Sphaerotilus microaerophilus: one gene and its partner. The protein of the gene in region 1 interacts with the protein of each later gene in a pairwise test. Links are inferred from orthologs where the notes say so. Each region holds a gene or a part of one and is shown in the gene's direction. Other genes may lie near its edges.

Region 1 (14,358 bases):
GCTGGGCACGGCGCGTCCTGCGCGCGCCCCACCACACCGCCTCGGCGGTGGCACTGGTGGGTGGGGGTTCGCCGCCCCGGCCGGGCGAGATCTCGTTGGCCCACCACGGTGTGCTCTTCCTCGATGAGCTGCCCGAGTACCCCCGCGCCGCGCTGGAAGCGATGCGTGAGCCGCTCGACAGCGGCCGCATCCGCATCTCGCGCGCGGCCCGCCAGGCCGAGTTCCCGGCCCGCTGCCAGCTGGTCGCGGCGATGAACCCCTGCCCCTGCGGCCACCAGGGCTCGCCGCTGCGCGCCTGCCGCTGCAGCCCGGATGCGGTCACGCGCTACCAGGCCCGCCTCTCCGGGCCGCTGCTGGACCGCATCGACCTGCGCGTCGAGGTGCCCGTGCTCCCCCCGGAGGTGCTCAACGCCGTGGCCGACGGCGAGCCCAGCGCCGTGGTCGCCGAGCGGGTCGCCGCCGCGCGCACCTTGCAGTGGCAGCGCCAGGGCTGCTGGAACGCCGACCTCGAAGGCCCGGCCCTGGACGAGCACGCCCACGCCGCGAAGGCCGCGCTGGACTTCCTCCATGCCGCCGCCCTGCGCCTGGGCTGGTCCGGCCGCAGCGTGCACCGGGTGCTGCGCATCGCACGCAGCGCCGCCGATGCCGCAGGCGCGGCGGACATCGGCGTGGCACACGTCGCAGAGGCCATCCAGCTGCGGCGCGCACTGGCGGCCGCCTGAGCCTGCTCCCGTGGAGCGCCGGGCCGGGGGCGGGCCGACAATGGCAGCCTCGCCGCACCCACCTCCATGCCACCGATGCCGCGCTTCTTCGTCGATCTCCCCCTCGCCGCCACCGATTCCCTGCGGCTCCCCCCCGCTGCAGCCCGGCACGTCCAGGTGCTGCGCCTGCAGCCCGACGAGGGCATCACGCTGTTCGACGGGCGCGGCGGCGAGTGGTCTGCCGAGGTGGTCTCGATGGGCCGACAGCACGTCGACGTCCGGGTGATCGACCACGATCCGGTCGAGCGCGAACTGCCGGTCAACGTGACGCTGGTGGCCGCGATGCCGGCCAACGACCGCTTCGACTGGCTGGTCGAGAAGGCCACCGAGCTCGGCGCCACCGCGATCGAGCCGGTGCAGACCGGGCGCAGCGTCCTGCGCCTGTCGGGCGAGCGGGCCGAGCGCAAGCAAGCGCATTGGCAGGCCGTGGCGATCGCCGCCGCGGAGCAGTGCGGCCGCACCCGGGTGCCCCGCATCGGCCCCATCCGCACACTGACCGCGCTCCTGACAGAGGCGGCCGGGACGGTCAACACCGGTGCGTCCGCCATGGGACGGCTGCTGCTGTCCCTGGCCGAGGCCCGCCCGCTGGCCGAGCGGCTGCACGACGGCGTGGCAGCCCGGATCACCCAGTGGACCCTCTTCAGCGGGCCGGAAGGCGGCTTCACGCCGGAGGAGGAGGCCGCTCTGCGCGGCCAGGGCGCCCTGCCCACGACGCTGGGCCCCCGGGTGCTGCGCGCCGAGACCGCCCCCCTTGCCGTGCTCGCTGCCATCGGAACCCGCCTGTAACCAGCCGCGCGCACCCGCCGGGCTGCGCCGGGGCCAAAAAGCAAAAACCGCACGCATCACCCTCGATTCGCGCGCCCTGCATCTATCTATGCAAAAAACGCATGTAACCCCTCTGTGATCCAGAAAGGGCGGCCCCTACACTGTTTTTTCATGGCATCCCGAAAACGTTCGGTCGCGCTTGCGTCTTCGAGCGTTTCCGAGATGCCTTTTTCAACCTTAGGAGCCTTCGCATGACCGTCAACGCACCGGACTACGTCAAGAATTCCAAACTGATTGCCTGGGTGGCCGAGATGGCCGCACTCACCCAGCCCGCTGCGATCCACTGGTGCGACGGCACGCAGGAAGAGTACGACCGCCTGTGCCAGCAGCTGGTCGACGCCGGCAGCTTCAAGAAGCTGGCCAAGCGCCCGGGCAGCTACCTGGCGGTGACCGACCCGTCCGACGTGGCCCGCGTCGAGGACCGCACCTACATCTGCTCGCAGAAGAAGGAAGACGCCGGCCCGACCAACAACTGGATGGCCCCGGCCGAGATGCGCACGCTGCTGCAAACCGGTGAGAAGGCGCTGTTCAAGGGCTGCATGAAGGGTCGCACGATGTACGTGGTGCCCTTCAGCATGGGCCCGCTGGGCTCGCCGATCGCCCACATCGGCGTGGAGCTGTCCGACTCGGCCTACGTGGCCGTGAACATGAAGCTGATGACCCGCATGGGTCGCGCCGTGATCGACCTGCTGGGCAACGATGGCGACTTCGTGCCCTGCATGCACACCGTGGGTGCCCCGCTGGCCGAGGGCGAGAAGGACACGACCACCTGGCCGTGCAACCCGACCACCAAGTACATCGTCCACTACCCCGAGACCCAGGAGATCTGGTCCTACGGTTCGGGCTACGGCGGCAACGCGCTGCTGGGCAAGAAGTGCTTCGCGCTGCGCATCGCCTCCACGATGGGCCGCCAGCAGGGCTGGCTGGCCGAGCACATGCTGATCCTGGGCGTGACCTCGCCCGCGGGCAAGAAGTACCACGTCGCCGCCGCTTTCCCGTCGGCCTGCGGCAAGACCAACTTCGCGATGCTGATCCCGCCGGCGGCCATGGGTGGCTGGAAGGTCACCACCATCGGTGACGACATCGCCTGGATCAAGCCCGGCAAGGATGGCCGCCTGTACGCGATCAACCCCGAGGCCGGCTACTTCGGCGTCGCCCCGGGCACCAACTTCCTGACCAACCCGAACTGCATGAAGTCGGTCGAGAAGGACACCATCTTCACCAACGTCGCGCTGACCGACGACGGTGACGTGTGGTGGGAAGGCATGGACGGCGACGCGCCGGCCCACGCGATCGACTGGCAGGGCAACGACTGGACCCCGGCCATCGCCAAGGAAAAGGGCACCAAGGCCGCGCACCCGAACTCGCGCTTCACCGTGGGCGCCACCAACAACCCAGCCCTGGACGCGGCCTGGGACGACGCCACCGGCGTGCCGATCGACGCCTTCATCTTCGGCGGCCGCCGCTCGACCACCGTGCCGCTCGTCACCGAGGCGCGCAGCTGGACCGAAGGCGTGTACATGGCCGCCACGATGGGCTCGGAAACCACCGCCGCCGCCTTTGGCGCGCAGGGCGTGGTGCGCCGCGACCCGTTCGCGATGCTGCCCTTCTGCGGTTACAACATGGCCGACTACTTCCAGCACTGGCTGGACGTGGGCAACAAGCTGCAAGGCGAAGGCGCCAAGCTGCCCAAGATCTTCTGCGTCAACTGGTTCCGCAAGGGCGCCGACGGCAAGTTCGTCTGGCCGGGCTATGGCGACAACGCCCGCGTCCTGAAGTGGATGGTCGAGCGCGTGGAAGGCACGGGCCAGGGCGAAGGCCACTTCTTCGGCGTGAGCCCGCGCTACGAGGACCTGGACTGGAGCGGCCTGGACTTCTCGAAGGAGCAGTACGCCAGCATCATCAATGCCGACCCCGACGCCTGGAAGGCCGAGCTGAAGCTGCACGACGAGCTGTTCACCCAGCTGGCCTACCACCTGCCGGCCGAGTTGACCGCCACCAAGCAGAAGCTCGAAGCCGAACTGTCTGCCTGAACGGTCTCGCCGCTCGGCAAAAAGCCCGCGCCAGCGGGCTTTTTTGTGTCTGCGCCGCGAATCGACCCTGATCACCGGTCGACCCGCCGTGACGGCATCACTCCATGTAGCGCAGCGCCGCAGCACGCAGATCGGCCGCGTAGGACGGCTGCGTCTTCTCGAAGCGTCCGGCGTATTCGAGCAGTTCTTCGGCGTTGGTCGGTTCGACCTCCCGCAGCTCCAGGGACCGGCCGATGCCCGACCACACCGCCACACCCGCCGAACCGACCGCGTGGAACAGGTGGAAGACGGCGCGCCGCAGACGGGTGGTGAGCGCGAGGGAAGCGGGCGAGCGGTAACTGCCCGAGGGGATGGAAAGTGTGCTCATGGCGACTCCTAAGGGAAAACCCTGAAATTCATTCTAGGGTTAACCCTGATTACATCGCTGCATCAACTTGAAGTCCGCGTCGGGTTCAGGGATGTTGCGGTGCAACATTGCACGCCAGGCCCGCCCTGGCGCCCGGGGTCCCTGCCCCGTTTCAGCGCCCACCGCCGAGCTGCATCCACAGGTAGCTGTATTCCAGCGCCATCAGGTGGGCACGCTGGGCGTTGTCGGCCGCACCGCCATGCCCCCCCTCGATGTTCTCGTAATAGAGCACCGGGGCACCCAGCTCACGCAGCCGCGCCACCATCTTGCGGGCGTGGCCCGGGTGAACACGGTCGTCGCGCGTGGATGTGGTGACGAGCAGGCGCGGATACGCCACACCGGGGCGCAGTTGCTGGTAGGGGCTGTAGCGGCGGATCCAGTCCCACTCCTGCGGCAGGTCGGGGTTGCCGTACTCGGCCATCCAGGACGCCCCGGCCAGCAGCAGGTGGTAGCGGCGCATGTCCAGCAGCGGCACCTGGCAGACCACCGCGCCGAACAGGTCCGGGCGCTGCGTGACGGCCGCGCCCACCAGCAGGCCGCCGTTGGAGCCGCCCATGATGCCCAGGCGCTTCGGCTCGGTGACGCCGCTGCGCACCAGGTCCTCGGCCACGGCGATGAAGTCGTCGTAGCTGCGCTGCTTGTGCGCCTTCACCGCCGCCTGGTGCCAGGCCGGGCCGAACTCACCGCCACCGCGGATGTTGGCCACCACCAGCACGCCGCCACGCTGGTACCAGGCCTTGCCGAAGGCCGCGGAGTACCAGGGCTGCATCGACACCTCGAAGCCGCCGTAGCCATAGAGCAGCGTCGGGTTGCGCCCGTCCGCCTGGGCACCGGCGGGCCAGACCACGAAGTAGGGCACGCGGGTGCCGTCCCGGCTGGTGGCGAAGCGCTGCTCGACGCGCATGCCGGCAGCGTCGAAGTGGCGTGCGCGCTGCTTGAGCAGCTCCCGCACGGTCGCCCCGGTGCGGCCCAGCATCAGGCTGTCGGGCGTCAGGAAATCGGTGTAGCTGATCAGGTAGTGCTCGGCCAGCGGGTCGTCACGCCGGTGCGGATCGTGCAATGCCGCCAGCGACAGCGTGCCAGGACCAGGCAGCGCCAGCGGCTGGCGCGCCCACCGGCCCTCGGTCGGCGGCGCGCCCGCAGCCGGTGGCTCCCAGCGCAGTTCCTCGACCTGGGTGGCCACGTTGTCGAGCACGGTGAGCAGCAGGCGGGTCCTGGTCCAGGTCCAGCCGTCGAGCGAGCGCGTGGCCGTGGGCGTGAACAGGGCCTGCCAGCGCGGGCGGCCGGCGAGCAGATCCGCCGCCCGCGCCACCAGCAGGCTGCCCGCCGGGTGGCTGCCGCCGGCAGCGTCCGGTGCGGGCAGCGCACTGCGCAGGCTCATCAGCACCCAGTCGTCGTGGAAGGACAGGCTGGCATCGGCCGGCTTGTCGAGGTGCTGCAGCCGGCCGGCGGGCCGTGCGGCCGCCTCGTCCTGCCAGAGGAAGTCCTCGCTGCGGTAGAAATCGATCGAGCGCGACAGTCCGACCCGCAGGTGGCCGGGCGTGTGGTCGACCCAGGCCGAGGCGCTGACATCGCTGCGCTGCGCCTCGAACACCACCGGCGCCTCGGCCAGCGGGCTGCCGCGCCGCCAGCGCCGGATCACCCGCGGGTAGCCGGAGTCGGTCAGCGAGCCCGGGCCGAAGTCGGTGCCGACGAGCAGTTCATCGCGGCTCAGCCAGGCCACATCGCTCTTGGCCTCGGGCAGGCTGAAGCCGCCGGGCACGAAGGCGCGCTGCTGCAGGTCGAACTCGCGCAGCACCACCGCGTCGGCGCCCCCACGCGACAGGTGCAGCAGGCAGCGCGTCCAGGCCGCGTCGCCGCCCGTCGGCGGCAGGCAGCTCGCGCCCTTCCAGACCCAGTTCTCGCCCTCGGCCGCGCCGAGCGCGTCCAGGTCGAGCACCGTCTCCCAGCGCGGCTCGGCGCGACGGTACTCGTCCAGGGTCGTGCGCCGCCACAGGCCGCGCTGGTGATCGGCGTCCTGCCAGAAGTTGTAGAGCTGGTCGCCGATGCGGCGCACCGACGGGATGCGCTGGCGGTCGTTGAGCACCTCCAGCATCTGCGCCTTCAGCTCGCCAAACAGCGGCGGGGCCGTCAGCACGGCCTGGGATTCGGCATTGCGCTCGCGCACCCAGTCCAGGGCGGGCTCGCCGAGCACATCCTCCAGCCAGAGGTGGGGATCGTCGCCCGCCGCGGTGGGCAGGACGGACGCGACCGGCACGGCCGGCGCAGCCGACCCGTCGGGGCCCGCGCTCATCGCCGGCACCCCGACCAGGCCCAGCAGGAAGACGAGCGCGACGGCCAGGCCGAGGCGGAAGGGCATGGTGCGTTCTCCATCAGGATCCATCAGGCGTAGGGGTCGGCAAAGCCGAGGGTGGCCAGCACCTCGCGCTCGCGCGCTTCCATGCGCTCGGCCTCGGCCTCGTCGTCCTCGTGGTCGTAGCCCTGCGCGTGCAGGGCACCATGCACCAGCAGGTGGGCGTAATGGGCCTGCAAGGTCTTGCCGGCCACCGCCGCCTCCGCCTGCACGACGGGCGCGCAGAGCACCAGATCGGCCGACACGACCGGCTCGCGCGCGTAGTCGAAGGTCAGCACGTTGGTGGCGTAGTCCTTGCCGCGGTAGTCACGGTTCAGCGCCTGACCCTCCTCGGTATCGACGATGCGCACGGTGATCTCGCCAGGCAGGGCCAGCGCGTGGCGCAGCCAGCGGATCACCTTGTGCCGCGGCAGGTCGGCGCGGTGGCGGGGGTCGGCAAACTGCAGCGACAGGGTCAGGCTCGGCAGGGTCATCGGGGTTCCTCGGCCGCGGACGGGTTGGCCCGCTCGCGGCGCTCGCGCTGGGCGTCGTAGGCCTCGACGATGCGCGCCACCAGCGGGTGGCGCACGACGTCGGCGGCGGTGAAATGCGTCATCGCGATGCCACGCACGTCGCGCAGCACCTGGGCGGCATCGACCAGCCCGCTGGTCGTGCCACGCGGCAGGTCGATCTGGCTGACATCCCCGGTCACCACCGCGCGGCTGCCAAAGCCGATGCGGGTGAGGAACATCTTCATCTGCTCGACGGTGGTGTTCTGCGCCTCATCCAGGATCACGAAGGCGTGGTTGAGCGTGCGCCCGCGCATGAAGGCCAGCGGCGCGATCTCCAGCAGGCCCTTCTCGAAGGCCTTGGTGACGCGCTCCAGGCCCATCAGGTCGTACAGCGCGTCGTAGAGCGGGCGCAGGTAGGGGTCTACCTTCTGCGCCAGGTCGCCGGGCAGGAAGCCCAGCCGCTCGCCCGCCTCGACCGCCGGGCGCGTCAGGATGATGCGCTGCACGGTGTTGCGCTCCAGCGCATCGACCGCGCAGGCCACCGCCAGGAAGGTCTTGCCGGTGCCCGCCGGGCCGATGCCGAAGGTGATGTCGTGGCTGAGCATGTGGCGCAGGTAGGCCATCTGGTTGGTCGTGCGCCCCACCAAGTCGGCACGGCGCGTGCGCAGCACGATGGGATCGCCCGCATCGGCATCCGCTGGCGCCGCCTGGCCCTCCTCGGCCCGGGCGGCCAGCCCCTGCATCGCCTGCACCAGCGCCAGCTGCAGCTCGGCCGCCTCGATCGGCCGCTGCGAGCGCAGGTACATCTGCTCCAGGAAGGTCCGCGCCACCCGGGCGTTCGCAGGCGCCCCATCGATGCGGATTTTTTCATTGTGGCGCCGCAGTTGGACGGCCAAGGCCACCTCGGTGCTGCGCAGGTGCTCATCGAGCGGACCGCACAGGTGCGCGAGCCGCGCGTTGTCGACGGGGGTGAAGGCGAGGCGCAGGATCAAGGCAAGCGTGCGAAGTTTGGAGCCGGGGCCCGGTGGCGCGATTGTCGCTGCCCCCGACCCGAGTGGGGCTCCGGCAGAATCCTTTACACCTGTGGGCGCACTGGTGTACCAGCCGCCCCGACCGTTTCCCCCACCCTCTTGCGCCCACCCGATCCTTCGTGTCCGCCCCCCCTGCGCCGGCCTCCAGCGGCCTCCTCCCCGGCTGGCTTGGCCGCTTGCTGAAACCCGGTGCCGACGGGCAGCGCCCCCTCTGGCACGTCCTGCACCCGGCCCGCTGGCCGCTGCTGCTGGCCTGCCTGCTGGTCATCCTGGCAGCCCTGGTCGGCCTGCTGGGGTCCAGCAGCACCACCCAGGGCGGCCTCACGATCGTGCAGGCCTGGGCGATACGCTCGGCTGCGCCCGTGTTCCCGGAAGGCACTGCCGCCCAGCGCATCGAGCTGCCCCACACCTGGGAACGCGGCCTGCGTGACGAGCTGCCGATGTGGTACCGCATGGAGTTCGAGGTGCCACGCGGGGGCTTCGGCCCCGGCATGCCGGCGGCCTACCTTGCCAGGGTGTGCGCGCAGTACACGGTCCGGTTGAACGGCCAGTACATCGCCAGCCGGGGCGCCGACCCCGAGCCGCGCGCGACCGACTGCCACGAGCCGGCGCTGATCGACCTGCCGCCCGGCCTGCTGCGCGAGCGCGGCAACCTGCTGGACATCCAGGTGCGCGCCCTGCCGGTGCGCAAGGTGGCCTCCCACGAGCGGGCGGGGGCCTTGTCCGAGGTGCGCATCGGTGCTCACCCGGCCCTGGAGGCCGAGCGCGCCCGCGCCCGCGCGCTGCAGCTGGGCCTGCCGCTGGCCCTGCTGGCGCTGTCGGGCGTCATCGGCGCGGCGGCGCTGGTCCTGGCCGTCACGAGCAAGCTGCCCTACCTGGCCTACTTCGGCGCCGCGGCGCTGGGCTGGTCGGTCCTGTGCGCCCTGCTGCTCGGGGTGGACCTGCCGCTGCCGGCCCTGGGCGTCGAGATCGTGATCACCGTGCTGACGCCCCCGGTGGCGGTGGCGGCGATCCTCTTCCTGCTGCGCTCCTGCGGCCTGCGCATCGACTGGCTGGAGTCCTCCCTGGCCCTGCAGTGCCTGTTCGTGCTGCTGGGCCTGGCGGTGGCGCTGCCGGAGCGGGTCTACACCGTCGCGCAGCCCTGGGCGGTGATCCTGGTGGTGGAGCTGGTGGCCGCGCTGGGCGTGTTCCTGCACCGCGCCTGGCACATGTCGCGCACCGACTTCCGCCTGGCCACGGCCTCGGCCGGCTCCGGCGCGCTGGTGCTCGCAGGCGAGTGGCTGCTCTCGCCCGGCCCGCTGCTCCTGCCGGGCAAGCTGGCGATCAGCGTGTCGGTGCTGGTGATGTTCGCCGGCATGGTCTGGCGCCTGCAACAGGTGCAGCGCAGCGCCCTCGAAGCCGCCGAGCAGGCCCGCACCGCCGCCGAGAAGCGCATGCAGGAAGTCTCCACCGACATGGAGCAGAACTACGACCGCATGGCCGAGCTGCGCGTCGAGCAGGTCACCGCCAAGGAGCGCAAGCGCATCGCCGCCGACCTGCACGACGATCTGGGCGCCAAGCTGCTGACCATCGTGCACACCAGCGAAAGCGACCGTATCTCCACCCTGGCGCGCGAGGCGCTCGAAGAGATGCGCCTGTCCGTGCGCGGCCTCACCGGCAAGGCGGTGCAACTGGGCGATGCCATCGGCGATTGGCGCAGCGAGATCATGATGCGCCTGTCGCAGGGCGGCGTCGAACTCGCCTGGGACACGCCCGACGAGCTGCTGATGAGCGAACGTGCGATGAGCGCACGCGCCTACGTGCAGACCACCCGCATCCTGCGCGAGGCGGTCAGCAACGTGCTCAAGCACAGCGGCGCCAGCCACTGCCAGATCTCGATCCGCCAGGATCACAACGACTTCGAACTGACCATTGCCGACAACGGCAAGGGCATCCCGATGGAGATGGACGGCAAGCTCGACCGCGGGCATGGCATGTCCACCATGAAGGGCCGCGCCAAGCAACTGCAGGGCCAGTGCCTGGTGGAGTCCGGCCCCGGGTACGGCACCACGATCCGCTTGACCTTGCCGCTTTGAGCACCTGACACCGCCGCTGCCCCTCCAGTTCGCCCGCCCTGCCACCGATAACCGCCTCGACGCCCCCCGCGCGCCCCTTTCGGAGCCCCGACCATGAAACAGATCCTGCTGCTTGAAGACCTGCCCGAGATCCGCGCCTGGCTGCGCACCCTGGTGCTGCAGGTGTTTCCCGGCTCCACCGTCACCGAGGCCGCGCGGGTGCACGACGCGCTGCAGCAGGTGGGCGCCCAGCGCTTCGACTTGGCAATGATCGACCTCGGGCTGCCCGACGGCTCCGGCGTGAAGGTCGTGCAGGCGCTGCGCGACAACCAGCCCGATGCGCAGTCGGTGGTCGTGACCATCCACGACGACGACGACCACCTCTTCCCCGCCCTGCAGGCCGGCGCCTACGGCTACCTGCTCAAGGAGCAGCCGCGCGAGCAGCTGATGGAGCACCTGCAGCGCATCAGCCAGGGCGAGCCGCCGCTGTCGCCGTCGATTGCGCGGCGCATGATCAGCTACTTCTCCGCCCAGGCCAACCGCCCCGGCGCGCAGCAGGCCGTGAGCACGCAGGACAGCCTGATGCCCAACGTGCAGCTGACCGAGCGCGAGCGCGAGGTGCTGCTGCGCGTGGCCAAGGGCTTCACCCTGCCCGAGATCGGCGTGCAGCTCGGCCTCTCGCGCCACACCATCGCCGACTACGTCAAGCAGATCTACCGCAAGCTCAACGTGAGCTCGCGCGCCGAAGCCGCCCTGGAAGCCCAGCGCCTCGGCCTCTTCCGCCGCTGACCCGCCGCTGAGCGCCCGGCCCGTCGCCCCGTATCATCCCCGGATGATCGGACGGCTCAGCGGCACCCTGGCGGAGAAGACTCCGCCGCAGATCCTCATCGATGTGAACGGCGTCGGCTACGAAGTCGACGTGCCGATGAGCAGCTTCTACAACCTCCCGGCGCTCGGCGAGCGCGTCACGCTGCTGACGCACTTCGTCGTGCGCGAGGACGCACAACTGCTTTACGGCTTTCTCACCGCCGAAGAGCGCGCCACGTTCCGCCAGCTCATCAGGATCACCGGCGTGGGCGCGCGCACCGCGCTGTCCATCCTGTCGGGCCTGAGCGTGAACGACCTGGCGCAGGCCGTCTCCGCCCAGCAGGCCGGCCGGCTGATCAAGGTGCCCGGCATCGGCAAGAAGACCGCCGAGCGCCTGCTGCTCGAACTCAAGGGCAAGCTCGGCCCGGATCTGGCGTTGCCCGGCGCGGTGGTGCAGAGCGACGCCCAGGCCGACATCGTGCAGGCCCTGGTCGCCCTGGGCTACAACGAAAAGGAAGCCGGCGCCGCGCTGAAGAACCTGCCCAAGGACGTCGGCGTCAGCGAGGGCATCAAGCTCGCGCTGAAGGCCTTGGGCTGAACGCGCTGCGCTGAGCGAGTCGGCTCGCTCCGCCGGCCATTGCGCACGCTCAAGCGCCGTTCCGAGGGCTGCGCGGCAGCGAGCCCGGGTGCGAAAATCCCAGGTTCTGCTTGCTCCCAGGAACGCTTCATGTTGCCCAAGTTCTCAGCCTTCCCCGGCGTGGCCGGCCCGGTGGTCACCATCGTGCTGGATGGTTACGGCATCGGCCGCAGCGAGGTCGGCAACGCCATCGCCGCGGCGCGCAAGCCCACGCTCGACCGCCTGTTCGCGCAGTACCCCCACGTGCGCCTGCGCGCCCACGGCACCGCGGTGGGCATGCCCTCCGATGAGGACATGGGCAACTCCGAAGTCGGCCACAACGCCATCGGCGCCGGCCAGGTCTACGCCCAGGGCGCGGCGCTGGTGGCTGATGCCATCGCCGCCGGCTCGATCTGGGCCGGCCCCGCCTGGCAGGAGATCGTCGCCGCGGCCAAGGCCGGGCGCGGCGTGCTGCACTGCCTGGGGCTGTTCTCCGACGGCAACGTGCACAGCCACATCGACCACCTGAAGGCGCTGGTGGCGCGCGCCAAGTCCGAGGGCGTGCCCACCGTGCGCATCCACGTGCTGCTGGACGGCCGCGACGTGCCCGAGACCAGCGCGCTGGACTACGTCGAGCCCTTCGAGGCCTTCCTGGCCGGGCTGAACGATGCCGGCTTCGACGCCCGCATCGCCTCCGGCGGTGGCCGCCAGAACATCACGATGGACCGCTACGAGGCCAACTGGGCCATGGTGGACAAGGGCTGGCGCGTGCATGTGCTGGGCGAGGGCCCGCAGTTCGCCGACTGCGCCACGGCCGTGCGCGCCCTGCGCGAGATGCACCCCGGCACCATCGACCAGGACCTGCCGCCCTTCGTGATCGCCGAGGCCGGCCAGCCCATCGGCACGGTGCAGGACGGCGACGCGGTGGTGTTCTTCAACTTCCGCGGCGACCGCGCCATCGAGATCACCCGCGCCTTCGAGGACGCGGTGTTCGACAAGTTCGACCGCCAGCGCCACCCCAAGGTCACCTACGCCGGCATGCTGCAGTACGACGGCGACCTGAAGCTGCCCCAGCGCTTCCTGGTCGACCCGCCGGCGATCCGCAACACCACCGGCGAGTGGTTCGCCAAGGCCGGGCTGGCGCAGTTCGCCTGCTCGGAAACGCAGAAGTTCGGCCACGTCACCTACTTCTGGAACGGCAACCGCTCCAGCAAGTTCGAGGGCGAGACCTGGCAGGAGGTGCCCAGCGACGTGGTGCCCTTCGAGCAGCGCCCCTGGATGAAGGCCGCCGAAATCGCCGACGCGATGATCGCCGCGCTGCAGTCCGGCCAGTACCGCACGCTGCGCTGCAACTTCGCCAACGGCGACATGGTCGGCCACACCGGCCACTTCCGCGCCGCGACCATGGCCATCGAGGCGGTGGATCTGGAACTGGCGCGGGTGCTGGCGGCCGTGGATGCCGCCGGCGGCGTGGCGCTGATCACCGCCGACCACGGCAACGCCGACGAGATGTACGAGATCGACAAGAAGACCAAGCAGCCGGCCACCAACCCCGACGGCAGCTTCAAGGCCAAGACCGCGCACACGCTCAACCAGGTGCCGCTGGTGCTGTACGACAACGTCAGCGGCGGCCGCCTGGGCCTGCGCCAGACGGACACGGCCGGCCTGTCGAACATCGCCGCCACCACCGCCAACCTGCTGGGCTTCGAGAAGCACGCCAGCTGGGACGAGAGCCTGCTGACGGTGAAGTAAATGGGGGGCTGCGCCCGATAATCACTGGATGGCCATCCAGACCGACGACCTGGGCGCCGCGCCCGCCCCGCAGCGCCGCCTGATCAGCGCCGCCCCCACCTCGCCCAACGAGGAGGCGCTGGAGCGCGCCCTGCGGCCCAAGCTGCTGCAGGAGTACGTCGGCCAGGCCAAGGCCCGCGAGCAGCTGGAGATCTTCATCGGCGCCGCGAAGAAGCGCGCCGAGGCGCTCGACCACGTGCTGCTCTTCGGCCCGCCCGGGCTGGGCAAGACCACGCTCAGCCACATCATCGCCGCCGAGCTGGGCGTCAACCTGCGCCAGACCAGCGGCCCGGTGCTCGAGAAGCCCAAGGACCTCGCCGCCATCCTGACCAACCTGGAGGCCAACGACGTCCTGTTCATCGACGAGATCCACCGCCTCTCGCCGGTGGTCGAGGAAATCCTCTACCCCGCGCTGGAGGACTACCAGATCGACATCATGATCGGCGAGGGCCCGGCCGCCCGCAGCATCAAGCTCGACCTGCAGCCCTTCACCCTGGTGGGCGCCACCACCCGCGCCGGCATGCTGACCAACCCGCTGCGCGACCGCTTCGGCATCGTCGCGCGGCTGGAGTTCTACACGCCCGAGGAACTGGTGCGCATCGTCACCCGCTCGGCCGGGCTGATGAAGGCGCCGATCGACGCCGAAGGCGCGATGGAAATCGCCCGGCGCTCGCGCGGCACCCCCCGCATCGCCAACCGCCTGCTGCGCCGGGTGCGCGACTACGCGGAGGTCAAGGGCGACGGCCGCATCATCAAGGCGATTGCCGACAAGGCCCTGGCGATGCTGGACGTCGACCCCCAGGGCTTCGACCTGATGGACCGCAAGCTGCTGGAGGCGGTGGTGCACCGATTCGACGGCGGTCCGGTCGGCCTGGACAACGTCGCCGCCGCCATCGGCGAGGAGCCCGGCACCATCGAAGACGTCATCGAGCCCTACCTGATCCAGCAGGGCTTCCTGCAACGCACCCCGCGCGGTCGCATCGCCACGCTGGCCGCGTACCGCCACCTGGGGGTGGCGCCGCCGAACAAGGCGGGGCTGGGGGATTTGTTCGAGGGGTGAGGGAAGCGGACTCCGAGAAACTCGCCATGCCCACCTTGACCCTCCACGACCTGTCTGAGGAAACCCTCAGCGCACTCGAACGGTTGGCCAGCCAGCACGGCCACAGCGTGGAGGACGAGACGCGCCGCCT
Region 2 (14,486 bases), 4.6 Mb from region 1 along the record:
TCATCGTGGTTGCCGCGCACCAGTGTCACGGCCAGGCCGGCGTGGCGCTGCCGCCAGGCGCGCAGCAGCGCCGCTGGCGCCTCGTCGTGGGCGTGGCGCGAGTGCAGCAGGTCGCCCAGGAAGACCAGCTCTTCTACGCCCAGGGTGTCGATCAGCCCGCTCAGCCGCGCCAGGGTTTCACTGCCACTGCCACCCGGCACCGGCACGCCCAGGCGGCGAAAGCTCTGCGCCTTGCCCAGATGCACATCGGCCACCAGCAGCATCGCGCGTGCCGGCCACCACAGCGCGCGCTCGGGCAGCAACCAGAGGGCTTCGCCTGCCAGTGTCAGCGCCAGGGCGCCAGCGGACGGGGATCGGTCGTGGTTCAGAGCACCAAGTGCCGCAGCGCGGCGTCGAGGTGCTCGGTCGGGCTGCGCTTGAAACCCGAGCGCGCGTAGCGCTGCAGCCGGCCAGCGCAGAAGCTGGTCAGCACCGAGGCCAGCGCGCTGGACTCCACCGTCGGCGTGGCCGAGCCCCGCGCCTCGGCGGCCAGGCGCAGGCTCTGGCGCAGCTGCGACTCGATGCGGTCGAAGAACTGGTTCATGCGTGCCTGCAGCCGCTCGTGCTCGAATACCAGCGCGTCGCCCACCATCACCCGTGTCATGCCCGGGTTCTTCTCGGCGAACTGCAGCAGCACCGCCACCGTGCGCGCCGCCTGGGCCTGGCCGGTCGCCTCGCGCTCGCTGATCTGGTTGACGAGGGTGAAGATGCTGGTCTCGATGAACTCGATCAGCCCCTCGAACATCTGCGCCTTGCTGGCGAAGTGGCGGTACAGCGCCGCCTCGCTCACCTCCAGCCGCGCGGCCAGCGCCGCGGTGGTGACGCGCTCGGCGCCGGGCTGCTCCAGCATCTGCGCCAGCGTCTGCAGGATCTGCACCCGGCGCTCGCCGGGCTTGGGCCGCTTGCGGGCCGGCGCGGCGGCCGGGGCCGCTGCGACCAGGGCGGCGTCATCACGGGCCGAAGGCTCCGGCAATGGCGACAGCGATGGTGGCCCCGCGGCATCCGTCCCCTCGGCCAGCGGCTGCACGAGGTCATCGGCGGGCAAGCCAGGAGCAGAGACGGACGACTCGGTCATGGGTGACAGCAGGGGGAGCGGGCAGAGCGGGGGGAACGGCGAAAGGGGCAGCGATGGCCGCTGCGCCGCGGCTCGAATCCATCAAGGCACTCAGGCGCGACCAGCGATCAGCCGCACCGCCGCAGGACCACCGACCGGGTCAGCGCCTGCAGGCTGCGGATTCTGTCACACACGTACACAGGTCGGCGGTGCAGGCGGACCCCCACCTCGGGGCCGTGCGCGTTGCGCCGCAGCCAGCGCTGCATCCACACGGTGCCCATGCCCACGCGCCGCGCCGCCTTCTGGTGGCCCAGCGTGTCCTCGACCAGCACGCAGCGCCCGGGCGGCACGCGCAGCTGCACCGCCACGCGGCGCAGCATGCGCACGTCCGGCTTGGGGCGCAGCTGGCCGAACATGCGCATCTGGTCGATCGCGATCACGCCATTGAACAGCCGCGCCATGCCCAGTGCGCCCAGCACCCGCTCGGCATAGGCCAGCGGCGCGTTGGTCAGGATGAACTTCGCCCCCGGCAGCCGCGCCAGCGCGGCGAGGTCATGCGCGTGGGCACGCAGCCGGCTCTCCAGCCCCGGCAGCACATGGGTGTGATGCAGGAAGTGCGGCGCCTTCACGCCGTGGTGGCGCATCAGGCCGAGCAGCGTGGCGCCATAGCGGTGCCAGTAATGCCCGCGCAGCCGGTTGGCCTCCTCGGCCGACACCGCCAGCTCGCGCTCGATGTAGTCGTTCATCGACCGGTCGATCATCCCGAACGCCGCGTGCGAGGCGTCGTGCAGGGTGTTATCGAGGTCGAACAGCCAAACCGGCCGGCCTGACCTGGATGAGCGGGCAGCGCGGTCGCCGCTCACGCCTGCAGGTCGCCGAAGGTGTCCGCCGCGGTCAGGTCCAGGCCGATGCTGGTGAGCGGCAGCAGCGCGGCATCGCCCTCGCCCACCGGTTCGTGCAGCACCCAGCCCACCGTCTCGCGGCGGAACAGCTCCAGCCGGCGCGCATCGATGTCGACCAGCAGGTACTCCTGCAGCGAGGGCAAGCGGCGATAGGCCGCGAACTTGGCGCCCCGGTCGTAAGCCGCCGTCGAGTCCGACAGCACCTCCACGATCAGGCAGGGCGCCTGGATCGCCAGCGCGCGTGAGCGGTCCGCCTCGTCGCAGCTGACCATCACGTCGGGGTAGAACACCGCGTCGGCCGCCTCGACCTCCAGCTTCATGTCCGTCGGGTAGGCACGGCAACGCGTGCCGCGCAGGTGTTCGCGAAAACGGGCCGCCAGCGCGAGCGCCACCAGCGCATGCTCCTGGCGGGCGCCCACCATGGCGAAGACCTCGCCGGCCACGTACTCATTCTTGGTCGGCTGCTGGGTCTCCCAGGCAAAGTAGTCCTGGCGGTCGAAGGGCACTTTCGGCTGGGGCAGTCCCATGGCGGCAGTCCTCGGAGGGCAGGTGGAGGTCGGGCGGTCAATGCGACCGGATCATCGTCCCGTAGGCCTGATCCGTCAGGATCTCCAGCAGCATCGCGTGCGGCACGCGGCCGTCGACGATGTGCACCGTGTTCACGCCGCTCTTGGCCGCGTCCAGCGCGCCGGCGATCTTGGGCAGCATGCCGCCGGAGATGGTGCCGTCGGCCACCAGCTCGTCGATGCGCCGCGCGGTCAGGTCGGTCAGCAGGTTGCCCTCCTTGTCCAGCACGCCCTTGATGTTGGTCAGCAGCATCAGCTTCTCGGCCTTGAGCACCTCGGCCAGCTTGGAGGCCACCAGGTCGGCGTTGATGTTGTAGCTCTCGTTGGCCGCGCCGAAGCCGATCGGGCTGATCACCGGGATGAACTGGTCGTCCTGCAGCGCCTTGACCACGCTCGGGTCGATGGACTCGATCTCGCCGACCTGGCCGACGTCGTGCTCCTTGCTCGGGTCGTCCTTGTCCAGCAGCTTGAGCTTGCGCGCGCGGATCAACCCGCCGTCGCGGCCGGTCAGGCCCACGGCCTTGCCGCCCGCGGCGTTGATCAGGCCGACGATCTCCTGCTGCACCTCGCCGGCGAGCACCCACTCGACCACGTCCATGGTCTCCTCGTCGGTGACGCGCATGCCCTGGATGAAGGTGCCCTTCTTGCCGATCTTGGCCAGCGCCGAGTCGATCTGCGGGCCGCCGCCGTGCACCACGATGGGGTTCATGCCCACCAGCTTGAGCAGCACGATGTCCTCGGCGAAGTCCTGCTGCAGCGCCGGGTCGGTCATCGCATTGCCGCCGTACTTGATCACCAGCGTCTTGCCGTGGAACTTGCGGATGTAGGGCAGCGCCTGCGACAGGATCTCGGCCTTGTCGCGCGGAACGATGTGGGAGAGGTCGATGGGCGCGTGCGTCATGGCGGGCTCCGTTGAAATCGGTTGGCAGGCAGTTCGAGGAAGAACCTTTTCAGCCGATTCTAGGGAAGCCCCAGGGCAGGGGCGCCCCTGCCTCTGCCGTGAATGCAGTCCGCCTCAGCCCAGGTAGCGCCGCTCCAGGTGCGCCCGGTAGTGCGCCGGGTTGAGCGGCTCGCCACTGGCGCGCAGGGCCAGCTCGGGCGTGGGCCAGCGCGAGGCGGGCAGCCAGATGTGCTCGCGCAGCCAGCCGAACACCGGCGCTAGATCGCCCGCGGCGATGCGCGCGTCCAGGTCGGGCGTGGCGCGGCGCATCGCGGCGAACCACTGCGCCGCGTACATCGCCCCCAGCGTGTAACAGGGGAAGTAGCCGAAGGCGCCGCTGGGCCAGTGCACGTCCTGCATCGCGCCGTCGCGGAAGTTGCCCCGCGTGTCCACGCCCAGGTAGGCCGCCATCTTCTGATCCCAGAGCGTGGGGATGTCCTCCACCTCGATCTCGCCGCCGATCAGGGCCTGCTCGATCTCGAAGCGCAGCATCACATGCGCCGGGTAGGTCAGCTCATCGGCATCGACGCGGATGAAACCGGGGTGCACCCGCGTCAGCAGGCGCGCCAGGTTGGCCGGCGCGAAAGCCGCCTGGTGCCCGAAGTGCTGCTCGATCAACGGCACCAGCAGGCCGATGAAACCGGGGTGCATGCCCAGCTGCATCTCGAAGGACAGGCTCTGGCTCTCGTGGATGCCGAAGGAGCGCGCCCGGGCCACCGGCTGGCCGAGGAGGCTGCGCGGCAGGCTCTGCTCATAGCGGGCGTGGCCGGTCTCGTGGATCACGCCGTACAGCGCCTGCTGCAGGTCGTCGTCGAGGTAGCGGGTGGTCAGGCGCACGTCCTCGGGCACGCCGCCGGAGAAGGGGTGGGTGCTCTCGTCGAGCCGCCCGGCATCGAAGTCGAAGTCCAGCAGCCGCATCGCCGCCTCGCCCAGCGCCTTCTGCGCCGCCCGGTCGAAGGGCCCCGTCGGGCGCAGCACCGTCTCGCCGGCCTGGCGCTCACGCACCCGCGCGATCAGGTCCGGCAGCCAGCCGCGCAGGTCGCCAAACAGCCGCGCCAGTTCAGTCGCACGCATGCCGGGCTCGAAGCGGTCGATCAGCGCGTCGTACGGCGCCAGCCCGGTGGCCTGCGACAGGCAGATCGCCTCCTCGCGGGCGATGCGCACCACCGGGCGCAGGTTCTCGACGAAGCCGGCCCAGTCGTTGGCCGGGCGCTGCGTGCGCCAGGCGTGCTCGCAGCGCGCGGTCGCCAGGGTGCGCTGCTCGACCAAGCCGCCCGGCAGCGCGTTGTTGGCCACCCAGTCGCGCCGCATCTCGCGCAGGTTGGCACGCTGCAGAGGGTCCAGCGGCTCCTGCTCGGCGCGGTCGAGCAGCTCGGGCAGGAGCGGATCGGTGGCCAGGCCGTGCAGCAGCGAGCCTAGCTCGGCCAGCGCGGCGGCGCGCGCCTCGTTGCCCTTGGGCGGCATGTTGGCGGCCTGGTCCCAGCCGGCGATGGAGCCGAGGTGCTCCAGGCGCCAGGCACGCTCGTTGCGGCGGGTCAGCTCGTCGTAGGCCGGGGTGGTGGGTGCGGTCGTGCCGTTGGTCATGCCGGTGCTTGTGCTGGTGGGCGTCATCGTCGGGGCTCCTGGTGCGCAGTATGAACGGCGCCCGCCGATCGGCTCTCCCGCCAAAGGGGGAAGGCCGCAGACCCGCGAGGGGCAAGGCGCACACCCGGGCCGCCTGGATCCGTTCGGACCGGACGGCATCAGGGCGTGAACGTGCCCGGGAAGAACCACAGCAGCGCCGCGGTCATCACCACGTAGCGGCCGAACTTGCCGATCGCCATGTAGAGCACGCAGGGCCAGAAGGGCAGGCGCAGCCAGCCGGCCACGGCGCACAGCGGGTCACCGACCACCGGCAGCCAGCTCAGCAGGCAGGCCTTGGCGCCAAAGCGCTGCAGGATGACCAGCGCGCGCACCTCGGGGCTGTGGTGGGTGACGCTCTCGTAGGCCTTCTCCGCCCCCCAACCCATCCACCAGGAGATCGCCCCGCCCAGCGTGTTGCCCGCGGTGGCCACCAGCACGGCCGGCCAGAACAGCTCCGGGTTGAGCTTGACCAGGCCGAACACCGCCGGCTCGGAACCCAGCGGCAGCAGCGTGGCGGAGATGGTGGCGACGATGAAGACGGTCGACAGCCCGTACTGCGGCAGCGCGAGCGCCGTGAGCAGGGAGGCGACCAGGGATTCGAGCCAGGCTTCCATCGGATCATTGTCCTCGTTGCGGGTCGACACAGGATCGCGCCGGGGATCGTGCAAAGGTTCACGCCGCTATACTCCTGCCTCCTTTTGCAGCACCTCACGCCCCGCCCCATGCACATCGGGCCCCACGAACTGCCGAACCGCCTGTTCGTCGCGCCGATGGCCGGCGTGACCGATCGCGCCTTCCGCCAGCTCTGCAGGCGCCTGGGCGCGGGCCATGCGGTCAGCGAGATGGTGAGTTCGCAGCCCCAGCTGCGCGACAGCCGCAAGACCCGCCACCGCCTGAACCACCAGGGCGAACCGGGCCCGATCGCGGTGCAGATCGCCGGCACCGAACCGCAGGTGATGGCCGAGGCCGCGCTTTTCAACATCGACGCGGGCGCGCAGATCATCGACATCAACATGGGCTGCCCGGCCAAGAAGGTGTGCAACGTCTGGGCCGGCTCGGCGCTGATGCGCGACGAGCCGCTCGCGCTGGCCATCGTCGAGGCCGTGGTGGCCGCCTGCGCACCGCGCGGCGTGCCGGTGACGCTGAAGATGCGCACCGGCTGGTGCGAGGCCGAGCGCAACGCGCTGCGCCTGGCCCGCGCCGCCGAGTCCGCCGGCATCGCGCTGCTGACCGTGCATGGGCGCACCCGCGAGCAGGGCTACAAGGGCGCGGCCGAGTACGAGACCATCGCTGCGGTGAAGGCCGCGCTGCGCATCCCGGTGGTCGCCAACGGCGACATCGACGGGCCCGAGAAGGCCGCCGCCGTGCTGGCCGCCACCGGCGCTGACGCGCTGATGATCGGCCGTGCCGCCCAGGGCCGGCCCTGGATCTTTGGCGAGATCGACCATTTCCTGCGCCACGGCGAGCACCGTGCCCCGCCCGCCACCCAGGCGGTGCGTGGCTGGCTGCTGGCCCACCTGGACGACCACTACAGCCTCTACGGCGAACACCTGGGCGTGCGCAGCGCCCGCAAGCACATCGGCTGGGCCGTGCATGCCCTGCCGGGTGGGGGAACCTTCCGCGCGGCGATGAACCGCATCGACAGTGCCCGCGCCCAGCACGAGGCGCTCGACCACTTCCTGGGTGAACTGGCCGAGCAGCACCCGAGCTGGCCGCTGCCCACCGCTGCCGATCCCCTCGCCGCGAATCAAGCCCTCTTCGAACTGGACCACGCCGCATGAGCAGCGACGACACCCTGCAGCCGACCGATGCCTCCCACCCCGCCGCCACGCCGGACGCTGCTGCCCCTGCCGACGCCGCACCCCTGCCCATCGACGCTGCCGTGCGCGCCAACCTGGGCATCTACTTCCGCGACCTCGAAGGCATGGAGCCCAACGGCCTGTACGACATGGTGATCAAGGCCGTGGAGCGCCCGCTGCTGGAAGTCGTGCTGGCCCAGGCCGAAGGCAACCAGAGCCGCGCCGCCGAGTGGCTGGGCATCAACCGCAACACGCTGCGCAGGAAACTCCTGGAGCACAAATTGGCCGAATGAGCCGGGCTCCCTCGACGCGTCCCAAACAACTCACTTCCTACCTGAACACACCATGACCACCGCCCTGCTCTCGGTCTCGGACAAGACCGGCATCGTCGAATTCGCCCAGGCCCTGCACGGCCACGGCATCCAGCTGCTGTCCACCGGCGGCACCGCCAAGCTGCTGGCCGGCGCCGGCCTGCCAGTGACCGAGGTGAGCGAGATCACCGGCTTCCCGGAGATGCTCGACGGCCGCGTCAAGACCCTGCACCCGCGCGTGCACGGTGGCCTGCTGGCGCGCCGCGATGTGCCCGAGCACATGGCTGCGCTCAAGGAGCACGGCATCGGCACCATCGACCTGCTGATCATCAACCTGTACCCGTTTGCCCAGGCCACCGCCAAGGCGGACTGCACCTTCGAGGACGCGATCGAGAACATCGACATCGGTGGCCCGGCCATGCTGCGCGCCGCGGCCAAGAACTGGCAGGACGTGGGCGTCGTGATCGACCCGGCCGACTACCCGCAGGTGCTGGCCGAGCTCGCTGCCTCCAACGGCAGCAGCCTGACGCGCGCCACCAAGTTCAGGCTGGCCAAGAAGGTGTTCTCGCACACCGCCGCCTACGACGGCATGATCAGCAACTACCTGACCGCCATCGAGCCGGGCGCCGAGGAAAACACCGCCGCCGTGCCGAAGCGCGAGGAGTACCCCGCCGTCTTCAACCTGCAGCTGCACAAGGTGCAGGGCATGCGCTACGGCGAGAACCCGCACCAGTCGGCCGCCTTCTACAAGGAGGCCGCCCCGGCCGCCGGCCTGCTCGCGGGCTGGACCCAGATCCAGGGCAAGGAACTGAGCTTCAACAACATCGCCGACGCCGATGCGGCCTGGGAATGCGTCAAGGCCTTCGACGTGCCGGCCTGCGTGATCGTCAAGCACGCCAACCCCTGTGGCGTGGCCATCGGCGCGACCCTGCTGGAAGCCTATGAGAAGGCGCTCAAGACCGACCCGACCTCGGCCTTCGGCGGCATCATCGCCTTCAACCGCCCGCTGGACGCCGACGTGGTCGAGAAGATCAACGCCAACAAGCACTTCGTCGAAGTGGCGATCGCCCCGGCCATCACCCCGGCCGCCCGCGCCGCCTACGCCAGCAAGGTCAATGTGCGCCTGCTGGAGGTGCCCATCACCACGGCCGTCAACGCGCTGGACTTCAAGCGCGTGGGCGGCGGCATGCTGCTGCAGTCGGCCGACAACGTGGACATCGTCGGCGAGGTCAAGGTGGTCACGAAGCTGGCGCCGACCGAGCAGCAGATGCAGGATCTGCTGTTCGCCTGGAAGGTGGGCCGCTTCGTCAAGAGCAACGCCATCGTCTTCTGCAAGGACGGCATGACCTTCGGCGTCGGCGCCGGCCAGATGAGCCGCCTCGACTCGGCCCGCATCGCCAGCATCAAGGCCCAGGCCGCCGGCCTGAGCCTGCAGGGCACCGCGGTGGCCAGCGACGCCTTCTTCCCATTCCGCGACGGCCTGGACGTGGTGGTCGATGCGGGCGCCACTAGCGTCATCCACCCGGGTGGCTCGATGCGCGACCAGGAGGTGATCGACGCCGCGAACGAGCGCGGCATCGCGATGGTCTTCACCGGCACGCGCCACTTCCGCCACTGACCCAGCGCGCATGGCCGTCCTGCGCATCCTTGGCATCGACCCCGGGCTGGCCACCACCGGCTTCGGGCTGATCGACGCGGACGGCCAGCGGCTGGCCTACGTGGCCAGCGGCACGGTGCGCACCAAGGAGGCCGCACTGGGCGACCTGCCCGGGCGGCTGAAGATCCTCTTCGACGGCATCCGCGAGGTGGTGGACACCTACCAGCCGGACTGCGCGTCGGTGGAAATCGTCTTCGTCAACGTCAACCCGCAGAGCACGCTGCTGCTCGGCCAGGCCCGCGGCGCGGCGCTGACGGCGCTGGTGTCCAAGGACCTCGCGGTGACCGAGTACACCGCGCTGCAAATGAAGAAGGCCGTGGTCGGCCACGGCCAGGCGCGCAAGGCGCAGGTGCAGGAGATGGTCAAGCGCCTGCTGAACCTGGCCGCCGCGCCACCGCAGGACGCCGCCGACGCGCTCGGCCTGGCGATCGCCCATGCCCACGCTGGCGCCTCCATGGCCGCGCTCGGCAAGGTGACCGAACTGACCCGGCGGCAGCACGCCCACTTCCGCGGCGGACGGGTGTATTGACACACTCTCACCCAGGATCAGGACGAAGACCATGAGTGACTCTCCCATCCGCACGCAGTGGATCCGCCTCGGCGAGGCCGGCGTACTGCCCTTCGACGCCTACCTGGCCCTGCCGCCCGCCGGTCACGGCCCCGGGCTGTTGCTGCTGCAGGAGATCTTCGGCGTCAACGCGCACGTCCGCGCCGTGGCCGAGCAGTACGCGCTGGCTGGGTACGTGGTACTGGCGCCGGACCTGTTCTGGCGCCAGGCGACGCGCATCGAGCTGGGCTATGAAGGGGCGGAGCGTGATCGGGCGATCGCGATGATGAAGGCCGCGGCGCCGGCGGAACTGGGCGCGGACGTCGCCACCGCCATGCAGGCGCTGCGCGCGCGGCCCGAGGTGGCGGGGCGCCGCGCCGGTGCCATCGGCTACTGCATGGGCGGCCGGCTGGTCTGGGCAGCGGCAGCCGCCGGGCAGGTCGATGCCGCGGTGGCCTACTACGGCGGTGGCATCCAGGACCAGCTGCAGCTCGCGCCCGCCGTCGGCTGCCCCATCCAGCTGCACTACGGCGACCGCGATGCCGCGATCCCGCTGGAGGCGGTGGAGCGGGTGCGCGACGCACTGCAGCCGCAGATCGAAGCGAACTCAGCCGAGGTGCACGTCTACGAGCAGGCCGGCCACGGCTTCAACTGCTGGGCCCGCCCGGCCTACCAGCCGGCAGCCAGTGCGTTGGCGCTGGGCCGCTCGCTGACCTTCCTGGCGCAGCGGTTGTTCTGATCCGACCGGAGCGGGTTCACACCGCGATCGCGATGCGCTCCAGCAGCAGCACGGCAAAGAAGGCCAGCCCGGCGATCACGGTCCACTTCAGGATCAGCAGGCCGCGGCTCATCCAGCGGCGGTCCTGCGTGCCGATGTAGAGCGCAAAGCTCAGTGCCGAGCCCACCAGCAGCCCGATGATGACGAAGCGGAAGATCAGCATGGTGGCTCAGTGGCGTATCGGTGGGCAGCTCACCAGGCCGGGGCCAGTTCGGCGAAGCCGGCCGGGGCACGGGCCTCGTCCTCGAAGGTGACGATCTCCCAGGCGCTCTGGTCATCCAGCAGCGCGCGCACCAGCCGGTTGTTGAGCGCGTGGCCGCCGCGGAACGAGCTGTAGGCGGCCAGCAGCGGCTTGCCGGCCAGGGCCATGTCGCCGATGGCGTCGAGGATCTTGTGCTTGACGAACTCGTCGTCGTAGCGCAGCCCCTCGGCATTGAGCACGCGGTAGTCGTCCACCACGATGGCGTTGTCCATGCTGCCGCCCAGTGTCAGGCCGCGCGAGCGCATCATCTCCACGTCCTTGGTGAAGCCGAAGGTGCGCGCCCGGGCGATGTCGCGCCGGTACTGGCCGCTGCCCATGTCAAAGACGTAGCGCTGCCCGGTGGCGTCCAGCGCGGGGTGGTGGAACTCGATCTCGAAGCCGAGCTTGTAGCCATGGTAGGGCTCCAGCTTCGCCCAGATCGCGCTGGACCCCTCACCCTGGCGCACCTCCACGGGCTTCTTCACCTTGATGAAGCGCTTGGGCGCGTTCTGCAGCTCGATGCCGGCGCTTTGCAGCAGGAAGACAAAGGAGGCGGCCGAGCCGTCGAGGATGGGCACCTCGTCGGCGGTGATGTCGATGTACAGGTTGTCCAGCCCCAGGCCGACACAGGCCGACAGCAGGTGCTCGGTGGTCTGCACCTTGGGTGCACCCGGGTCGCCGCCGACCGAGATCGTCGAGGCCATGCGGGTATCGCAGACCATCGTCGCCAGCGCGGGGATGTCCATCGGCTCGGGCAGGTCGGTGCGGCGGAAGACGATGCCGGTGTCCGGGGCCGCCGGTCGCAGCGTGAGTTCGACCTTCTGTCCGCTGTGCAGGCCCACGCCCACGGCGCGGGTCAGGGACTTGAGCGTGCGCTGTTTGAGCATTCCGTGATTTTAGGCGGCGCCCCTTTTCCTGTGGGTGTCCAGCGGGTGTCCGGAAGCATCCGGTTTCCTGTTGCCGCCATGACGAACACCCCGGCACCTGGGGCGGGCGCCGGGGTGAGAGCGGAGGAGCAAGGATCACTGCGTGATGAGCAAGCGGCCAACCGGCAGCTCACCCACCCCCGCCTCAGTCGGCCTGCTTGCGCAGGAAAGCCGGGATCTCGATCTCTTCCATGCCGTTGGACGCCAGCGCGTCCACCCGGGCCGCGGCCTGGGTGCGGTTGGTGCGCCAGACGCTGGGCACGGCGTAGTCCGGCGCGGCGCCGACGCCCGGGTGCGAGGGCTGCACCGGCGAGTTCAGCGGCTGGGTCAGCACCGGGATGTTGTCGGTGCCGGTGCGCTGCTGTGGCTGCATGTGCGCCTGGGCAACCTGCGCATGGACATGGGCATGGGCGTGCACCTGGGTGTTCTGCACCACGCTGATCGGCGCGGCCACGCGCTTGGCCGGGGCCAGGCCGGTGGCGATCACGGTCACGCGCAGGGCGTCGCCCAGGGTCTCGTCGTAGGCGGTGCCGAAGATGACGTGCGCATCGTCCGCGGCGTAGCGGCGGATGGTGGTCATCGCGTTGCGGCTCTCGGCGAGCTTGAAGGTCTGCTTGCTGGCCGCGATCAGCACCAGCACGCCGCGCGCGCCGGACAGGTCGATGCCCTCCAGCAGCGGGCAGGCCACGGCGGCCTCGGCGGCCTTGGTGGCGCGGTCCGGGCCGCTGGCGGTGGCCGTGCCCATCATCGCCTTGCCGGGCTCGCTCATCACGGTCTTGACGTCTTCAAAGTCGACGTTCACCAAGCCCGGGATGTGGATGATGTCACTGATGCCACCCACGGCGTTCTTCAGCACGTCGTTGGCTTCGGCGAAGGCCTGCTCCTGGGTGACGTCGTCGCCCATGACTTCGAGCAGCTTCTCGTTGAGCACCACGATCAGGCTGTCGACGTTGGCCTCCAGCTCAGCCAGGCCGGCGTCGGCCTGCTTCATGCGGCGGTTGCCCTCGAACTCGAAGGGCTTGGTCACCACGCCGACCGTCAGGATGCCCATGTCCTTGGCCAGGCGGGCGATCACCGGCGCGGCGCCCGTGCCGGTACCGCCACCCATGCCCGCGGTGATGAACACCATGTGGGCGCCTTCGAGCGACTGCCGGATGCGGTCGGTCGCCTCTTCGGCGGCCGCACGGCCGGCGTCCGGGCGCGAGCCCGCGCCCAGGCCGGTGTGGCCCAGCTGCAGCAGACTGTGCGCCTGGGAGCGGTTCAACGCCTGTGCGTCGGTGTTGGCGCAGATGAACTCCACGCCCTGCACCCCCAGGTTGATCATGTGGTCCACGGCATTCCCACCGCCGCCACCCACGCCGATCACCTTGATCTGCGTACCCATGTTGAACTCTTCGATCATCTCGATACCCATGCCGTTCTCCTTGCTTGCTCCGTACCGGCCGCCTTTGCCGGCCCGCTCATCTCTTGAAACACCCCGCCGGCCATGACCCCGCCCGTGGATCGGGCCTCTGCGCGGACCTCGCACACCGGCTGTTCGGCGAGGTCCCGGACCCTTGTCGCTGTCGTGAAAACCTGTTCTGCCATCGTGATCGACCTCCCCGTCAGAAACTCTTGAGAAACCAGTCGCGTGCGCGACCGAACAACCCTTGCCCGCCACCGGTCTGCTGCGCGGCCTTCATGCCGCGCGCGCGCGCCAGCCGGGCCTCTTCGAGCAGGCCCATCGCGGTGGCCGAGCGCGGGCTGGCCACCATGTCGTAGAGCGCGCCGCCGTAGGTCGGCAGCCCCTTGCGCACCGGCTTGAGGAAGATGTCCTCGGCCAGCTCGACCATGCCCGGCATCACGGCCGAGCCACCGGTCAGCACGATGCCCGACGAGAGCAGCTCCTCGTACCCGCTTTCGCGAATGACCTGGTGCACGAGCGAAAAGATCTCTTCCACGCGCGGCTCGATCACCCCCGCCAGCGCCTGGCGGCTGAGCATGCGCGGCGCGCGGTCGCCCAGGCCCGGCACTTCGAGCTGCTCGACCGGGTCGGCCAGCAGCTGCTTGGCCACGCCATGCTCGACCTTGATCTCCTCGGCGTCCTTGGTCGGGGTGCGCAGCGCCATCGCGATGTCGCTGGTGATCAGGTCACCGGCGATCGGGATCACCGCGGTGTGGCGGATCGCCCCGTCGGTGAAGATCGCCACGTCGGTGGTGCCCGCACCGATGTCCACCACCGCCACGCCCAGGTCCTTCTCGTCGGCGGTCAGCACCGACAGGGCGGACGCCGCCGGGTTGAGCACCAGCTGCTCGACCTCCAGGCCACAGCGGCGCACGCACTTGACGATGTTCTCCGCCGCGCTCTGCGCCCCGGTGGCGATGTGCACCTTCACTTCGAGGCGGCCACCGCTCATGCCCACCGGCTCCTTGACCTCGTGGCCGTCGATCACGAACTCCTGAGGCTCCACCAGCAGCAGGCGCTGGTCGTTCGGGATGTTGACCGCCTTGGCCGTCTCGACCACGCGGGCCACGTCCACCGGGGTGACCTCCTTGTCACGCACGATCACCATGCCGGTGGAGTTCATGCCGCGCACGTGGCTGCCGGTGATGCCGGTGTAGACACGGCCGATCTTGCAGTCGGCCATCATCTCCGCCTCTTTCAGCGCCTGCTGGATGGACTGCACCGTCGCGTCGATGTTGACCACCACGCCGCGCTTGAGCCCGTGCGATGGGGCCACGCCCAGCCCGGCCAGGCGCAGCTCGCCACCGGGCTGCACCTCGGCCACGACCGCCATCACCTTGGCGGTGCCGATGTCCAGTCCGACGACGAGATCCTTGTATTCCTTGGCCATTCCTGTTCCTCGCGGGCGCATGGGTCTGCCTGCCGTTGCTTCCTGTCTCGCCGTGTTCAATGCTTGCGGCCCGCCGCTGGCGTGCCTTCTTCCGTGGTCCCCAGACCGGCCAGCCGCAGCGAGTAGCCCTCGTTGTGGCGCAGGTCGGCGTATTCGATGGCGCGGTTCTCGTGCCGGGCCCGCACCTGGCCCACCGAGGCCAGGAATCGCCGCGTGCGCTGCAGCACCTCGTCGGGCTCGCCGCGGCCGAGCTCCAGCTCGCCGCCCGT

What was found.
Region 2: the proteins of ruvA (region 1) and ruvC interact in binary tests that used the Escherichia coli proteins (3 or more experiments, as listed by UniProt). The link is inferred for Sphaerotilus microaerophilus from one-to-one orthologs.

What each region holds. Positions count from the first base shown.
Region 1 is NZ_AP025730.1:5,963,815-5,978,172, forward strand. Bases 9,715-12,572 are described here. They hold ruvA (Holliday junction branch migration protein RuvA), read left to right. Parts: upstream 9,715-10,786; coding sequence 10,787-11,359; downstream 11,360-12,572. Other genes in these bases: NGK70_RS25960 (sensor histidine kinase), read left to right, coding at 9,715-9,975; NGK70_RS25965 (response regulator), read left to right, coding at 10,069-10,743; gpmI (2,3-bisphosphoglycerate-independent phosphoglycerate mutase), read left to right, coding at 11,489-12,572. Outside these bases: NGK70_RS25925 (YifB family Mg chelatase-like AAA ATPase), read left to right, coding at 1-722; NGK70_RS25930 (16S rRNA (uracil(1498)-N(3))-methyltransferase), read left to right, coding at 798-1,547; NGK70_RS25935 (phosphoenolpyruvate carboxykinase (GTP)), read left to right, coding at 1,778-3,619; NGK70_RS25940 (hypothetical protein), read right to left, coding at 3,717-3,986; NGK70_RS25945 (prolyl oligopeptidase family serine peptidase), read right to left, coding at 4,138-6,384; rRNA maturation RNase YbeY, read right to left, coding at 6,408-6,851; NGK70_RS25955 (PhoH family protein), read right to left, coding at 6,848-7,861; more of NGK70_RS25960, read left to right, coding at 8,020-9,714; more of gpmI, read left to right, coding at 12,573-13,129; Holliday junction branch migration DNA helicase RuvB, read left to right, coding at 13,158-14,228; NGK70_RS26720 (FitA-like ribbon-helix-helix domain-containing protein), read left to right, coding at 14,255-14,358. UniProt on the Escherichia coli protein: The RuvA-RuvB-RuvC complex processes Holliday junction (HJ) DNA during genetic recombination and DNA repair.
Region 2 is NZ_AP025730.1:1,366,870-1,381,355, reverse strand. What follows is about bases 7,660-10,645. They hold ruvC (crossover junction endodeoxyribonuclease RuvC), read left to right. Parts: upstream 7,660-8,871; coding sequence 8,872-9,420; downstream 9,421-10,645. Other genes in these bases: lpxC (UDP-3-O-acyl-N-acetylglucosamine deacetylase), read right to left, coding at 10,409-10,645; NGK70_RS06040 (hypothetical protein), read right to left, coding at 10,194-10,379; NGK70_RS06045 (dienelactone hydrolase family protein), read left to right, coding at 9,467-10,177; purH (bifunctional phosphoribosylaminoimidazolecarboxamide formyltransferase/IMP cyclohydrolase), read left to right, coding at 7,660-8,852. Outside these bases: ligase-associated DNA damage response endonuclease PdeM, read right to left, coding at 1-368; nucleoid occlusion factor SlmA, read right to left, coding at 365-1,114; NGK70_RS06090 (pyrimidine 5'-nucleotidase), read right to left, coding at 1,222-1,956; NGK70_RS06085 (Uma2 family endonuclease), read right to left, coding at 1,953-2,522; argB (acetylglutamate kinase), read right to left, coding at 2,560-3,462; NGK70_RS06075 (carboxypeptidase M32), read right to left, coding at 3,577-5,112; NGK70_RS06070 (YqaA family protein), read right to left, coding at 5,244-5,738; tRNA dihydrouridine synthase DusB, read left to right, coding at 5,847-6,905; NGK70_RS06060 (helix-turn-helix domain-containing protein), read left to right, coding at 6,989-7,216; more of purH, read left to right, coding at 7,269-7,659; more of lpxC, read right to left, coding at 10,646-11,344; cell division protein FtsZ, read right to left, coding at 11,529-12,797; cell division protein FtsA, read right to left, coding at 12,988-14,217; NGK70_RS06020 (cell division protein FtsQ/DivIB), read right to left, coding at 14,274-14,486.